Regions from separate parts of the Psychrobacillus syltrankelensis genome, predicted to be linked through region 1. Evidence: a T-box and tRNA genes for the amino acid it is inferred to sense, from the RefSeq annotation. Region 1 holds a T-box; the other holds one or more tRNA genes.

Region 1 (8,224 bases):
GAACTTTATGAAGCAATGGCAATATACTCTGCAAATGCGGCAACAATAGCTATAGGAGAGACTATTGCAGGAACAGAAGAAAACTTTGTAAAGTTAATGAATGATAAAGCAGCAGAAATAGGTCTAAAAGGTTATAAATTTGTCAATTCAACAGGTTTGAATAATGCAGATTTACAAGGCATGTATCCAGCTAATTCAGGTGATAATGATGAAAATGTTATGCCAGCTAAATCAGTAGCGACTCTTGCTTACAGATTAATGAAGGATTATCCCGAAGTATTAGAAACGACGAAGATCCCTAAAAAAACGTTTCGTGCAGGGACTTCGGATGCAATTGAGATGAGCAACTGGAATTGGATGCTACCGGGATTAGTTTACCAATACGAAGGTGTAGATGGATTAAAGACAGGTACAACAGAATTTGCAGGACATTGTTTTACGGGAACAGCTACAAGAAATGGAATGCGTGTTATTGCAGTTGTGATGAAGGCTGTAGATGCAAATGGAGTTGGTTCTTATAAAGCTCGATTTGATGCAGCAAGAGCATTATTTGACTATGGGTTTGCACAATTTTCTAAAACAGAAGTAATACCAGCAGGTTATAAAATCCCTAAAAATGAAACACTTCCAGTTGAAAAAGGAAAAAAAGATTCAGTTAAGATTGCAGTAAAAGATCCAATTTCAATGGTTATTAAAACAAGTGAAAAAGATCAGTACAAGCCAATTTTTACACCTAAAGAAAAAGCTTTAGAGGCAGAAGTTAAAAAAGGTACTGTAGTTGGTACAGTTCATCTCGAAAAGACAGAGGGAACAGACTATGGTTATATTACTGATAAAGCAACACAAGTAAATGTAGTGACAACAGAAGATGTTGATCGAGCTAGTTGGATTATTTTAATGTTTAAGGGAATTGGGAAATTCTTCGGCAACTTATGGCATAGTACAACTGATTTTGTTGGCGGTCTATTTTAAAATGAAAACACCGTAATCTCTAAATGAGTTTACGGTGTTTTTCTTTTCTTAGAAGCCAAGAAAGTATCTTAATTTTTGTGCCATGAACCTAAGATTTATGGTTTTTTAATTACTATTACATGTACAGGTTTTCTCCTCTATATTGGAAATCAACGGTATTTCTACAGTTACTCTAACGGTAATAATGTAGCCAATGTATCTTCCAAAGTACTCTGGAAACGGTGAGGACAGGATGCATTTAAAGGACGTTTACGTTTTTCTTATTTCCCATGCATTTATTAATGCGTTTATGGAGGACGGGATATCATTAGTATCTATACCCCCAAAACCTAGAACTATTTGAGGATCAGAAGTATTTTCCAAATCCCCAGTTATATACTCCCGAAGACCATATACTCTAATTCCGGATTGTCTAGCAAGTGCTATCAACTCTTCTTCTCTTTTACAAGTACGGATTGTTAATAAAATATGCATCCCGGATTGTTCACCGGAGATAGTAACAATTGGATTAAAGTTAGCTATAGTTTTTGTTACAATTTCTAACTTTTTTTTATAAATTTTTCTCATTTTATTTAAATGCTTTGCAAAATGACCTGAATCCATAAACTTGGTTAATATTTGCTGATCCATACGTGGAACAGTAGCGGCGTAGTAAGAAAACTTTTGCTTGTATTGGATGATTAGAGATTCAGGTAAAACGGCATATGCAATTCGTAAAGAGGGCATTAATGATTTAGAAAACGTACTTAAATAAATGACGCGTTGATTTTGATCAATTCCTTGTAAAGAAGGGATTGGTCTACCTGTGTATCTAAACTCACTATCGTAATCGTCTTCTATAATATATCGATTATCTTGCTGATAAGCCCAAGATAAAAGCTGACTTCGCCGAGTGGCAGAAAGAACAGCCCCTGTAGGAAATTGATGTGAAGGTGTTACATACATGACTGTTGCGTTTGTATCATCCAATTTAGATACCACAGCACCTTCTGAATCTACAGAAATTGGAATAGATTTTTGCTTATCGTCTAGAAATAAATGGTGAGTAAGTGGATACCCAGGGTTTTCAATTCCATATATAGCTTCTTTGCCTAGTAAACGAATGATTAAAGGCATTAATTGCTCTGTTCCAGATCCAAGAATAATTTGTTCAGGTGTACACTTTACACCACGTGATTGATATAAATAAGAGGAGATTTGTTGTCTTAATACATAATCACCTTGCGGATGTCCAAGTTGAAGAAAGTCTTTGTTCATATCATTAATTATTTCTTTGGAAAATTTTCTCCAGACGAAAAATGGAAATGACTCAGTATCAATTTTACCAGGAGAAAAATCGATAGAAATTGCATCCATCTCTTTTTCTTCCATAACTATAACAGGAGATTCTTTTTCTATAAGTGCTAATTCTTCTAAGTTTTGAACATAAAAGCCTTTCCTTGCTTCGGAAGAAATAAAACCTTCTGCCACTAGCTGACTATAAGCAAATTCAATGGTTGTTTGACTAATTGCCAAGTACTCTGCCAACTTTTTTTTTGAAGGTAGTTTAGCTCCTTCTTTGATAGTTCCGTCTATTATTGCTCCTTTAATCTCATTGTAAAGTTGCTCGTATAAAGGTGTTTGAGCATCTTTTTCTAGTTGAAACATAAGAGAATCCATTTTCATTGTCAATCTGACCCCTTCATTCAAATAAGTTTTGACACTTTTAAAATGGTCACTTTTTTTATTATACTACATTCATAAAGGAATATGGAGGGGAATAATAATGACGATAAACTTAACAGGGACAGATCGAGTAAAACGAGGAATGGCTGAAATGCAAAAAGGTGGCGTTATTATGGACGTTATCAATGCAGAACAAGCAAGAATTGCTGAAGCAGCAGGTGCAGTAGCAGTGATGGCATTAGAGCGTGTACCATCAGATATTCGTGTAGCAGGTGGTGTTGCTCGAATGGCTGATCCACGAATTATAGAAGAAGTAATGGAGGCTGTAACTATTCCAGTAATGGCCAAAGCACGTATTGGGCATATTACAGAAGCTCGTATTTTAGAAGCAATGGGCGTTGACTATATTGATGAATCAGAAGTGTTAACTCCTGCAGATGAAGAATATCACATAGGTAAAAGTGAATTTACAGTCCCCTTCGTTTGTGGATGCAAGGATTTAGGAGAAGCAGCTCGTCGTATTGGGGAAGGGGCTTCTATGCTTCGTACAAAAGGAGAACCAGGAACAGGAAATATCGTGGAAGCTGTCCGTCATTTACGTAAAGTAAATGCACATGTTCGAAAAATCGTTCATATGAACGAAGATGAGCTAATGACAGAAGCAAAAAATTTAGGAGCTCCTTATGATATTCTGTTACAAATTAAACATAATGGAAAATTACCGGTTGTAAACTTTGCTGCAGGTGGTGTAGCAACACCAGCAGATGCTGCTTTAATGATGGAACTTGGAGCAGATGGAGTATTTGTTGGTTCAGGAATATTCAAATCAGAAAACCCAGAGAAATTTGCTCGTGCTATTGTAGAAGCAACAACACATTACCAAGACTATCAATTACTTGTAGAAGTTTCAAAAGACTTAGGAATTCCGATGAAGGGAATTGAAATTTCTCGTTTATCTGCAGAAGAACGTATGCAAGATAGAGGGTGGTAAAATAATGAAAATAGGTGTTTTAGCTCTTCAAGGAGCAGTTAGTGAACATGTTAGATCAATTGAAGAATGTGGAGCAGAGGCTATAGCTGTAAAAAACACAAACGATTTAGCTTTAGTAGATGGAATAATCCTTCCAGGTGGAGAAAGTACAGTGATGCGTAAACTAATTGATCGATTTGAGATGCTTCTTCCTCTTCAACAATTTGCTGCTGCAGGAAAACCAATGTTCGGCACTTGTGCGGGGCTAATTTTACTTGCTAAACATCTTACAGGGTATAATTTTTCACATATTGGGGCTCTTGATGTTGCAGTAGAGCGTAACTCTTTTGGTCGACAAGTAAACAGCTTCGAAACTAAACTAAACATTAAAGATATAGCAACTGATTTTCCAGCAGTATTTATACGTGCACCTCATATTGTGGAAATAGGGAATGGTGTAGAAATAATTGCTACTTTTGAAGGGAGAATCGTAATGGTGAAAAAAGACAACATACTTGGTTGCTCCTTTCATCCAGAACTGACGGAGGATTATCGAATTACTTCATATTTTACTGAAATGATAAAGGAAACGCTTGCAAAACAAGTAAACCTATAGTAAAGTATGAGTAATTTCATGATTTAAAAACGATGATAGGAAGTAGTAGCAAGCACGTTTTTTATAGAGAGTCAGCGGTTGGTGTAAGCTGATATAAACACTTGCGAATCCATCCTTTGAGTTGCTCGACTGAACTTTTAGTAAGTCGTTGCCGGTTGAAATGCCGTTATTGAACAAGTGGATTTGGTGTTTTGCTGGATCAATCAGGGTGGTAACGCGGGTAGCTCTCGTCCCTTTTACAGGGATGAGGGCTTTTTTGTCGTTTTTAACTGTATAAGTAGTGTATATAAATACGCTTATTGAATGAGGTTAAAGTCTCTGGCGGAAGTCACAGATTTTATGCCAAGGCAAATTTAATTAAAATTGAGGAGGAAATTAACATGTTAGATGTAAAGTTTGTAAGAGATCATTATGAAGAAGTAAAAGCCAAACTTGCTAAACGAGGAGAAGAGATTTCAGAGTTTGATCAATTCTTGCCATTAGATCAAAAACGAAGAGAACTGATTGCAAAAACAGAAGTGTTAAAAGCAGAAAGAAATGAGTTTTCACAAAAAATATCAGAAATGAAAAGAAATAAAGAAAACGCGGATGACCTAATTGCTCGTATGCGTGAAGTCGGCGATGAAATAAAAAAATTAGATGATGAATTAAGGGATGTCGAGGAAAAATTTGAATATATGATGATGCGTATTCCAAATATTCCACACGACAGCGTTCCTATTGGTGATTCTGAAGATGATAATGTGGAAATTCGTAAATGGGGAGAAGTGCCTTCTTTTAATTTCGAAGCAAAAGCCCATTGGGATATTGCAACAGATTTAAAAATAGTTGATTTTGAACGAGCAGCGAAAGTTACAGGAAGTCGCTTTGCATTTTATTTAGGTTTAGGTGCGAGACTTGAACGTGCTTTAATAAACTTCATGATGGATCTACATTCAGAAGAGCATGGATATGCGGAAATGCTTCCACCATATTTAGCTAATCGTACGAGCTTAACAGGGACTGGGCAACTTCCAAAGTTTGAAGAAGATGCATTTTTAGTAAATGAAGAGGATTATTTCTTAATCCCTACCTCAGAAGTACCTGTAACAAACTATTATCGTGATGAAATTTTAGGGGGAGAACAACTTCCACAAGCATTTGCTGCATTTAGTGCTTGCTTCCGTTCAGAAGCGGGCTCAGCAGGTCGCGATACGCGAGGACTAATCCGTCAACATCAATTCAATAAAGTAGAGTTAGTTCGTTTTGTGAAACCAGAAGAGTCATATGAGCAGTTAGAGCTTTTAACAGGTCATGCAGAAAAAGTTTTACAATTATTAGGTCTTCCTTATCGTGTGCTTAATATGTGTACAGCAGATTTAGGTTTTACTGCTGCTAAAAAATACGATCTTGAAGTATGGTTACCAAGCTACGGGGAGTACAAAGAAATTTCTTCTTGCAGTAATTTTGAAGATTTCCAAGCTCGACGTGCAGGTATTCGCTTTAGAAGAGAAGTAGGAGCAAAACCGGAATATGTACACACTTTAAATGGAAGTGGACTTGCCCTTGGACGTACTGTTGCAGCTATATTAGAAAACTATCAACAAGCAGATGGTACAGTAGTAGTTCCAGAAGCATTAGTTCCATACATGGGTGGAAAAACAGTTATAAAATAATAGGGAGAACAAGAAACATTATTTAGAGATGTTTCTTGTTCTTTTTTTGTGCTCGTAGATTGCGAAAAAATTGAGTAAGAAGATTCCCGCACTCTTCTGCAAGAATACCTTCCGATACTTCACACATATGATTAAACCTACTGTCATTTAAAAGATGATAAAGTGAATCTACACATCCAGCTTTTACATCTCTTGCTCCATATACAACCCGGGGGATACGGGATTGCAAAATAGCACCTGCACACATTGGACAGGGCTCAAGAGTGACATATAAAGTCGTTTCCTCTAATCTCCAACTTCCTATCTTCTTACAAGCTTCTTGAATGGCTAGTAGCTCCGCATGTGTAGTGGCATTTTGTGTAGTTTCTCTTAAGTTAAAAGCCTTTGCAATAATTTCGTTTTTATATACAATAACTGCTCCAATTGGTACTTCTCCAAGTTGTGCAGCTTTTTTAGCTTCTTCTAGCGCTATATTCATATAGTGTTCATCCAATTTGAATCAACCCCTTTACCTTAGTGTAGCATGTTTTATTTAGCTCTTGCATATTGTATTTTGAAGGAGTGATCGATTGATATATGTGGTGAAAAGTGGAGATAGCTTATACTCCATAGCAAAGCATTTCGGTACAAATGCGGCAACGCTTGCCTCTATTAATGAATTACCAGACCCCGATGTGTTAGTCATAGGGCAAGCACTAGTTTTACCTTCTACTCCAAGCCCAGATAGACCAATTATTGAAACAAACTTATATGTAGAGTGGTATACAGAAATCCCATCCCAGCACGTAATTGACCAAGTTGAAAAAGCTGCACCAGGGTTAACGTATTTGATGCCTTTTGCGTATGAAATTTTACGAGATGGATCATTGACAGAGATGAATTGGGGTAAATTATCTGATGTAGCAAAGAGCCATCAAGTTGAGACGGCAATAGTAATAACAAATATCGAAAATGGAGCATTTAGTGATACATTAGCGCATACTATTTTTACGGATGAACAGGTGAAACAAACAGTTTATAAGCAAGCGGTGGCACAAGCTAATGCTAGAGGAACAACACATATTCATACCGACTTTGAATATATTGCTAAAGAGGACCGAGAAAACTATGTAGCTTTTTTAAAGGGATTAAAAGAATTTGCTAAAGGATTTATGATTTCATCAAGTCTTGCACCAAAAACGGGTGCTGATCTAAAAGGAAAATGGTATGAAGCGATCGATTATAGGGCAATCGGTGAAGTGGTAGATTTTGTTGTAATAATGACTTATGAGTGGGGCTATAGTGGAGGACCACCAATGGCAGTTTCTCCAATAGGACCAGTTCGAAAGGTACTTGAATATGCAAAAACAGAAATAGACTCAAGGAAAATTATGATGGGACAAAATTTATACGGATATGACTGGACGCTTCCCTATAAACCTGGAAATCCCTTTGCTAAAGCAGTAAGCCCTCAGCGAGCTCTCCAAATAGCAAAGGAACGAAATGTAGCAATAGAGTACGATCAAATTGCCCAAGCTCCTTTCTTTCATTATTGGAAGGATGGAAAAGAGCATGAGGTATGGTTTGAGGATGCACGATCTATTCAAGCAAAATTTAAATTATTGAAAGAACTAAAACTTCTAGGAATCTCCTATTGGCATAGTGGTTTTGACTTCCCACAAAATTGGTATTTATTAAATGAAATGTTCCGTGTGAAGAAAAAATAGGAGCAAATTTACCTTTCGTATAGAAAGGTGGATTTGCTCTGTTTTTCGTTTTCTCACTATGATAAAATAAAGGGCACGACTTGAAATATTAGAGCGAGGTTAAAGTTTATGTCCATTCCATTTATAACTGTAGAAGGTCCAATAGGGGTAGGGAAAACCTCCTTAGCCAGAGCGATTGCTTCTAACTATCAATTTGAATTATTAAAAGAGATTGTGGATGAAAATCCTTTTTTAGATAAATTTTATGACGATATTGCAGAATGGAGTTTCCAAACGGAAATGTTTTTTCTTTGCAATCGTTATAAACAATTAAGTGATATCCAAAAGAACTACCTGTCAAAAACGAAAGCAGTAACAGCAGATTATCATATATTTAAAAATTTAATTTTTGCTAAACGCTCGTTAAATGAAGTAGAATATGAAAAATATGAAGCAATCTATAAAATTTTAACGAATGATATGCCTGTTCCAAACATGGTAATCTATTTAGATGCTAGCTTAGATGTTCTTATTAACCGAATCAATTTACGAGGAAGGGACTTTGAAAAGAAAATAAGCCCAGATTACTTGCAACAACTTGCAGCAGATTATCGTATGTTCATCGATGATTTTGAAAAAAAACATCCAGAAGTACCTGTTC
Region 2 (8,224 bases), 280 kb from region 1:
GAAGTAGAATGGGAAACCCCCGAGGTTACAGCTTTTCACATAGAAGATAAGATAGAGGTAACCTATCAATTTGGAAAAGACAGTGCAAACGGAGATGGAGTACTCCGTAGGGTCAGCCGAATTTGGGTAGAAGATAAGGAACTTTTTGAAGATGAAAGCACTTTTTCATTTAAAAAGGAAGAGGTTAATACAATTATTGCGATGATAGCGAGCCATGTAGATAATTTGATTGGGTATGATGAAATCATAAACGACTAAACATTTAAATTTCTTAGCATTAACGAACACATTTCTTGCCTCTTAAAATGTATCAGATAAGAAAATTTATACGAGGTATAATTCAACAAGTAGTTGAATCAATTTCACAATTCAAATCTAGAGATAAAACACGAACGATTTTAAAGTGAAATGCATGAACACGTATAATATCCGCTTCATAAAACAGCATGATTTCCGCTATCGGCGGACGCTTTCCGCGGGGTGAGCGATGAGCCGTCACCGCCGCATTCGCGTCGTTTGCGATGTCTCATCTGTCTCACTCATCCCGCTGGAGTCACCGCCTGTCGCTCCAATCAATAAGTTCAGTATTGTTCGTGTTTTAGTATTTTAATGCTATTTATGAAATTGATTCAGTTACTATCAAAAAAACTAATTTAGAGTTTTATCAGTACCTCCAATAGAATTGGAGGTATATATTTTTTTGGTTAAGAATACAATCAATTAGATAATGAAATTTTTCGTGTTTATCCTTTTTATACTATTTTCAAAAAAAGTATTGCCTTTTTTATGCAAAACAGCTTATAATATATCTTGTCGCTAATAATTATTTAGTAGCTAAACAATATCGTGGAGGAATACCCAAGTCTGGCTGAAGGGATCGGTCTTGAAAACCGACAGGCGGGTCATACCGCGCGGGGGTTCGAATCCCTCTTCCTCCTCCATTTTCAAAAATTATATATACAAAACTACTTTTTTTATGTTAGTTTGTGTTATTATTAATTTTATAAAGTTTGTTATTTTCGCGGGGTGGAGCAAATCGTCAAACGTAGATGACGATTAACACCGATGCAGGCGCAGCCGAAGCAGGTGTCCTACTTTCTTCAAGCGTAGTAGATTTTGTTAGCAAGTATATTATTGTCGCGGGGTGGAGCAGTTCGGTAGCTCGTCGGGCTCATAACCCGAAGGTCACAGGTTCAAATCCTGTCCCCGCAACCAAATGGTCCCGTGGTGTAGCGGTTAACATGCCTGCCTGTCACGCAGGAGATCGCCGGTTCGATCCCGGTCGGGACCGCCATTTTTTAGAGATTTGAGATAAGCGAGAAGGTCGAGGAAGCGATTGAGTGAAGGAAGGAGCGTACAAAAATACGTGACTGATTGAACGAATGAAGCTGACAAAGAGATTCGACGTTTAGCGTAAATCGAATAGAGATTTAGGATAAGCAAACAGATCAAGGAAGCAATTGAGTGAATGCAGGAGCGTACTAAAGTACGTGACTAAATGAACGAGTGCAGCTGACGAAGAGATGTGCCGCTTAGCGTAAATCGAAGAGGCTCAGTAGCTCAGTCGGTAGAGCAAAGGACTGAAAATCCTTGTGTCGGCGGTTCGATTCCGTCCTGAGCCACCATTTTTATGCGGGTGTAGTTTAGTGGTAAAACCTCAGCCTTCCAAGCTGATGATGAGAGTTCGATTCTCTTCACCCGCTTAAACAATTATTTAGCTTTAGTTCCTTCAATGGGCTAAAGCTAATTTTATACGGGGAAGTACTCAAGCGGCTGAAGAGGCGCCCCTGCTAAGGGTGTAGGTCGGGTAACCGGCGCGAGGGTTCAAATCCCTCCTTCTCCGCCAGATGTAAGGCCCCTTGGTCAAGCGGTTAAGACACCGCCCTTTCACGGCGGTAACACGGGTTCGAATCCCGTAGGGGTCATATTTATAAAGAGATTGAGAATCTATAAGGATTCTCGATCTCTTTTTTTGTCTCCCCTTCTCGTTTGTTATTCTTCCAAATTTTTTCTCTTTTCAATTAGAACTTCCCCACTTCTTCTCTTACCTCTTACAATCTAAGTTTTGTTTTTTAAAAAAGACAATTAAACAGTTTCGAACGATTTCTAAAGGCATATTATCAGTAGGTACAACTTATTGGTTTATCAAACTGGCAGATGGTAAAATAAAGTAAAAGGGAGGAGAAATATCTATGGATTTCATTACACTTAGTAACGGCATTAAAATACCACAAATTGGTTTTGGAGTTTGGCGAGTTGATAACGACACAGAAGCGCCGGGTGCAGTTGAAGAAGCTCTTCGTGTAGGTTATCGACATATTGATACTGCAGCCGTTTATAAGAACGAGGAAGGTGTCGCAAAAGGTATCGCCGCTTCTGGTGTAGCGCGTGAGGATATATTCTTGACGTCTAAAATTTGGAATGACGACATCCGTGCTGGGCGTACGAAAGAGGCATTCCAAGAATCATTAGACCGTTTAAATACCGATTACCTTGACCTTTGCTTATTACACTGGCCAGTGGATGGTATTGTAGAAGCGTACCGTGCACTAGTGGAGTTATATGTAGAAGGTAAAGTGAAAGCAATTGGTGTTTCTAACTTCAAGCAACATCATTTGGAACAATTGAAGGAAGCCGGTTTAATGACGCCAATGGTCAACCAAATCGAGTTGCACCCTCAGTTGCCTCAAAAAGACTTCGTAGCATACTTAAAAGGCGAAGGTATTCATGTAGAAGCTTGGAGCCCATTAATGCAAGGGAAATTTATGGAGATCGGCTTATTCCACGACTTGGCGAATAAATATGAAAAAACACCTTCCCAAATCTTACTTCGCTGGCATTTACAATCGGGTCATGTTGCCTTACCAAAATCAGTGACATCAAGTCGTATTCAAGAGAACTTAAACGTATTTGACTTCGAACTTTCTTCGGAAGATCAAGCCGCTATAGATGCAATTGCAACAAATGAACGCATTGGCCCCGATCCAGACGAAATCGAATTTTAATAGCAAATGAGTAAGCCTGACTTCTTTCGAAGGCAGGTTTTTCCATGTATTTATTCTTTCACATCAAAAACCTAAAATAATATCCTCTTGAAGTATGTAATTCTGTTAAAATGAGTGTAGTCATTTTAATAAATCAGAACTGGAACGGTGAATAAACCTTGAAAACATTCAAAAAAATGTATATCGAAATTACAAGTGTCTGTAATCTTGCTTGTAGTTTCTGCCCTCCCACAAGTAGAAAGGCGAATATCATTAAATTAGATGCATTTAATAACATATTAGATCAGATCAAACCTCATACGAAGTATATTTATCTTCATGTTAAAGGGGAGCCTCTTCTCCATCCTCGAATTGATCAATTGCTGGATGCTAGCCACGCTAAAGGATTCAAGGTAAATATAACGACAAACGGTACACTCATCACAAAAAACAGACATAAGTTATTGGGGAAACCAGCGCTTCGCCAAATGAACTTCTCCCTTCATAGTTTTGACGGTCATGAAGGATCGACAAATCGAGAACAATACCTAACTACCATTCTGGATTTTGCCAAAGAAGCTGCGGAACAAGGTGTTATAATATCCTTCCGTTTATGGAATCTTCAACGAGAAAATGCAACGAATGAAGATAAAAGAAGAAACCAAGAGACATTGGAAATCTTGGAAAAAGAATTTGACCTGGATTACAAGATTGAAGAAAAAGTAGTGCCAGGCAGTGGGATTAAAATTGCAGAGCGAATCTATATCAACCAGGATCATGAATTCCAATGGCCAAGTTTACTTGCACCAGAGGATGATGGAAAAGGATTTTGTCATGCCCTTCGCAGTCAAGCAGCCATTCTTGTGGATGGAACCGTTGTCCCTTGTTGTTTAGACGGTGAAGGTGTGATCAATCTCGGGAATATCAATAAAACCTCTTTCTCTGAAATTGTAGAAGGCGAACGAGCAAACGCCCTCTACGACGGGTTTACGCGAAGAGAAGCTGTGGAAGAAATGTGTAGAAAGTGCGGATATAGACAGAGATTTGGGGTTTAAGGATATTTAGAATAATTTTATAAGAAAAATGCTAGCGTCCTTTAAGTGCATCTTGTCAACACCACTTCTCGAGTGCTTTGGACTAAACATTGGCTACACCTTTTATGGAGGATCCGGAAGCGACTATCACTTCCAGATCCTCTTTTTCGGTAATCATGCGACGAATGTTTGTCCGTCGCCCACTTGGAATATTTAGAGACATGATGCATTAGGTTTGGGTAATTAGAGATTAGATACTTTCCTATTCTTTTAAAAGTAGGTTATTGCTCTTTTTTAATCGCCTCGGAATCATAAATAATCCAAGTATGCCCATTCTCGCCAACTGACAATAAATCTTTCTCCAAGTTTATACTTTCTGCTTTGGGTACTTTTAAGAATTCTATGCAATATTGGAGAAACGATTGTTGTTCGCTGTAGAGAGTTTCCCATTCCATTGTTAAATGATTAATTTGTTCCTTTTTAAATTCTAATACAGCTATTAAATTTCGAAATATCTTTGTGTCTTTTTCCGTTAAGCAACCTAAATAGACACCGTATTTAGCCGTCCAGTCGTCGATGTTGCTAGAGTTTCTCTTAATAAGATTTTCATAGGTCTGTCTGGAGAAAAAGTCTATTACATTTGATTTTTCCATAATGCTCTCCACCTCTCAATTTGTTACAACTATACATAGGCTTTATAGAAAGTGTTACTAATCGTTGCTATAAAAGAGACATTTATATAGTTTTCTTTACAATACCCCTTCTCTCCCGTAAAATTTTGTTGTTAACCTGTTTTTTTATGTTTCAAGGAGGAATTATTTATGCACAACATTCAAGATATTTTAGAAGCGAAAGATTTTATTATGAGCAAGACAGATTATCAACCTGTGATTGGACTAATTCTTGGTTCTGGTTTAGGAACACTCGCAGATGAGATTAAGAACCCTGTCCAAATCCCTTATAGCACAATTCCTCACTTCGCAAAGTCAGAAGCTATTGGACATGCGAACGAACTTGTTATTGGAGAATTAAATGGAAAGATCGTAGCGGCTATGAAAGGTCGTTTTCATTATTATGAAGGGTATACTTTAGATGAAGTAACCTTTCCAATACGTGTAATGAAAGCACTAGGTATAGAGAATTTGATTATTACTAATGCATGTGGAGCGGTTAATACAAGCTTTACCCCTGGAGATTTGATGTTAATTACGGATCACCTTAATCTAGTTGGAACTAATCCATTAATGGGGCCAAATAATGATGAATTAGGAACTCGTTTCCCAGATTTATCACAAGTGTATAACAAGGATCTGCGTAATATTGCAACTAAAGTAGCGACCGAACAAAACATACAATTGCAACAAGGCGTATATGCATGGTGGAGTGGACCTGCCTATGAGTCTCCCGCTGAAATCCGTATGATCCGTACATTAGGAGCGGATGCTGTTGGTATGTCGACAGTACCAGAAGCTATTGTTGCGACTCATGCAAGTATGAAAGTACTAGGTATTTCTTGCTTAACGAATATGGCATGTGGAATATTAGATCAGCCATTAAATCACGACGAAGTTATTGAAGTTGCTAGTAAAGTAAGAGTTAAATTTATTGAATTAGTTAAAGGTGTTTTGGGAGAGATTTAATTGTTGATCTGACTTTATTTTAGGCACTGTCCGATTCTAGAAGTAACATCTGATCAATAATAAAGACCGCTTGATGTTAATCCACCAAACAGTTAAATATAATAGTGGGTTCCCTCAAGGAAAATCTACTAACAAATAGGATTAACCCATCCAAATGCAACTTGGATGGGTTACTTTTTATAGTTAGAATTCATACGACTAATGGTGCAAAAGCTCAGTAAACATCAATTCCCTTTACATAAAAATTAGGGGATGCCATTCATTAGATAAAACCGGTAATTTTACATGGCTTGGATACTTTTTTGTATGGTATACACTTTGTTTAACAACCGTTTCCTTTGGATCTTCATAAGGATTTTCTCCGGTGTTCGAATTAGGGAATGCTACAAATTTGCTGGAAGATGTGATTGAGAATCTAATCTTATTTCCTTTTTTAAAGGTATAAGCAATTGGCTGCATGTAAATATTATATTTTTCAACTACTCCTGGTTCCAGTAGTTTTGGATTATCGTAGCCATCTCGATACTTTGCCCGCACAATATAGTTAGAGAGATGAATCGAGTTTCCCGTTTCATCGACTTCACTTAAATTCACTACCCAATCTGTGTCCACTCCTGAGCTCGCGGCGTAAATTTCGGCGGAAAGTTCACCTGCTACTACGACATTTTCTTTCAGAACATCACTTGTATAAACAAGTATATCATTTCGAATTTCATGTTTATTTAATATGTCAGGCTCTCTGTCTCCACTAAACTCAAACGGCTCTTTTGGATTATAAGTAAAATGATCCATTATGGCAGATTCTGCAGTATTATTTTGTAAACAGCCGTCTCCATTGCTTGAATTGGCATTGCCATTACTAGCCAAGTAGAAATTCATCGTAGTAGATTCTTTTGGAGACCAGTCATCTGACTTTCTCCATTCATTATCGCCAACAACATAGTATGTCGCTCTTGGTTCTTTATCGATACCATTTTCTATTCCCTTTAAATATCGATCAAACCACCGGAGCACATTCACATCGTAATCGTAGACTACGGAATTATTGCCGAAATGTAGATTTTTGAGATCTCTTGCTCTATTTGGATTATGCTCCCAAGGACCAAGAACTATTTTCCGGTTCGGTACATCGTGCTTCGTTAACATCCTCCAAGTCTCTGATACGCCGGGACCATCCCCATCGTACCATCCAGAAATCACAAACATTGGGACCTTTACTTGATCCCCTCTTTCAGAATACGTACAATTTCGCCAAAAGTCGTCATACTCCGGATGCTCACTCCAAAGATCCCATGGCTCTGAGTTCTTCCCAATAATTTGTTGAGGAATTTCTTTTATTGGTCTTGCGTCAACTGCTTCCTCCACGCTAACTGCTTCCCCGGCAAATATACTAAAATCAGTTCTAGTACCTACTGATTGAGCTAACGTCCAACTGAGCAACGGCCAAGAACACACGGTTCCACCTCTTCTTACTGTGTCGGTAAAAGGTGAACCTACATTTACTTCATTAACAACTGCTTTCAAGTTGGGATGTCCACTTGTCGCTGCTGCTGTTACAACATAACCTAAGTAAGACGCTCCCCACATCCCAACATTTCCATCTGACCAATCCTGTTTGATAATCCAATCAATCGTATCGCTGCCATCGTCACGTTCATAATAAAACGGTACTAAATTTCCTTCAGAATCCGCACGACCGCGAACATCTTGATTTACCACAGCATAGCCTTTATTGACCCAGCGCATTAATTGTTCTTTCTTTTGATTTCGATCATAACAAGTTCTGATTAAAATGGTCGGCACTTTCGTTAAATCGTCTATTCCCTCTGGAAGATAAACATCCGTAGCCAGTTTCACTCCGTCTCTCATCGGAATTAAATAAGTGCCTAAATCATTAATACCATATGCGGGTTTTGATAGATTTGGGTCGTTGTACACTACTAAAGGTGTTAGTGCTTCGTAACCAGCTTTCACGAGTATTTCCATACCGTTTCGATTTGGGCAAACAAAAGCAATCACTTCTCCATTAACAGTTACAACGTCGACAGCTGTATTGTTTCGAAAAGCCCATACTTGGGATGTTGCTGCTTTGTCTTCAATCGTCGCATCATAAGAAATATGCTTCTTGTAGTAATCCTTATTTTCAAGAAGAACTTCATCACCTGACCAATCAGCTTTTGCGTAAAACTCTAAATTGGAATGAATTTGAAGAATCGGTAAATTCGCTTGAAAATCTTCCGCCAATATATTTTCTTGCATTTGTGTTCTCTGGCGTTTATTAACTTTCGAATGCATTATTTTGTTGTCACAGAATTTAATTTTACCTTCATAGACACCCGCACAATAATAATTGAATATCGTTTCATTTAAATAATTACTCATGCCTATTCCCCCATACCTCTTCGAAAACTCGTAACCAATTTCCACCGATTATCTTTTGAATATCTTCATCCTTATAACCTCTTCTCACTAAACCCCTAGTGAAATTAATAAAATAACTATACTTTTCCAAGCCTGCAACCGTTTCTGTTGATGGACCATCTCCTTTTTTAAATCCTAAAAGAGG

What was found. The T-box of region 1 lies ahead of serS (serine--tRNA ligase). A T-box ahead of a tRNA ligase gene usually reads a tRNA of that ligase, here a tRNA-Ser.
Region 2: it has a tRNA-Ser gene. The T-box ahead of serS (serine--tRNA ligase) is inferred to sense a tRNA for this amino acid. The anticodon was not compared.

The regions. Positions count from the first base shown of each region.
Region 1 covers NZ_CM144227.1:2,534,430-2,542,653, reverse strand. The annotation lists gene ACTSKG_RS12305 (serine hydrolase) at 1-972, shown strand, start outside; gene pdxR (MocR-like pyridoxine biosynthesis transcription factor PdxR) at 1,222-2,631, opposite strand; gene pdxS (pyridoxal 5'-phosphate synthase lyase subunit PdxS) at 2,744-3,628, shown strand; gene pdxT (pyridoxal 5'-phosphate synthase glutaminase subunit PdxT) at 3,633-4,223, shown strand; T-box leader at 4,247-4,461, shown strand; gene serS (serine--tRNA ligase) at 4,604-5,878, shown strand; gene tadA (tRNA adenosine(34) deaminase TadA) at 5,901-6,371, opposite strand; gene ACTSKG_RS12275 (glycosyl hydrolase family 18 protein) at 6,457-7,584, shown strand; gene ACTSKG_RS12270 (deoxynucleoside kinase) at 7,693-8,224, shown strand, end outside.
Region 2 covers NZ_CM144227.1:2,250,233-2,258,456, forward strand. The annotation lists gene ACTSKG_RS10820 (hypothetical protein) at 1-258, shown strand, start outside; tRNA gene ACTSKG_RS10825 (tRNA-Ser) at 849-941, shown strand; tRNA gene ACTSKG_RS10830 (tRNA-Met) at 1,139-1,215, shown strand; tRNA gene ACTSKG_RS10835 (tRNA-Asp) at 1,219-1,294, shown strand; tRNA gene ACTSKG_RS10840 (tRNA-Phe) at 1,550-1,625, shown strand; tRNA gene ACTSKG_RS10845 (tRNA-Gly) at 1,633-1,703, shown strand; tRNA gene ACTSKG_RS10850 (tRNA-Ser) at 1,756-1,846, shown strand; tRNA gene ACTSKG_RS10855 (tRNA-Glu) at 1,854-1,925, shown strand; gene ACTSKG_RS10860 (aldo/keto reductase) at 2,193-3,005, shown strand; gene ACTSKG_RS10865 (radical SAM/SPASM domain-containing protein) at 3,164-4,039, shown strand; gene ACTSKG_RS10870 (hypothetical protein) at 4,300-4,671, opposite strand; gene ACTSKG_RS10875 (purine-nucleoside phosphorylase) at 4,840-5,658, shown strand; gene ACTSKG_RS10880 (CocE/NonD family hydrolase) at 5,893-8,040, opposite strand; gene ACTSKG_RS10885 (dipeptidase) at 8,033-8,224, opposite strand, start outside.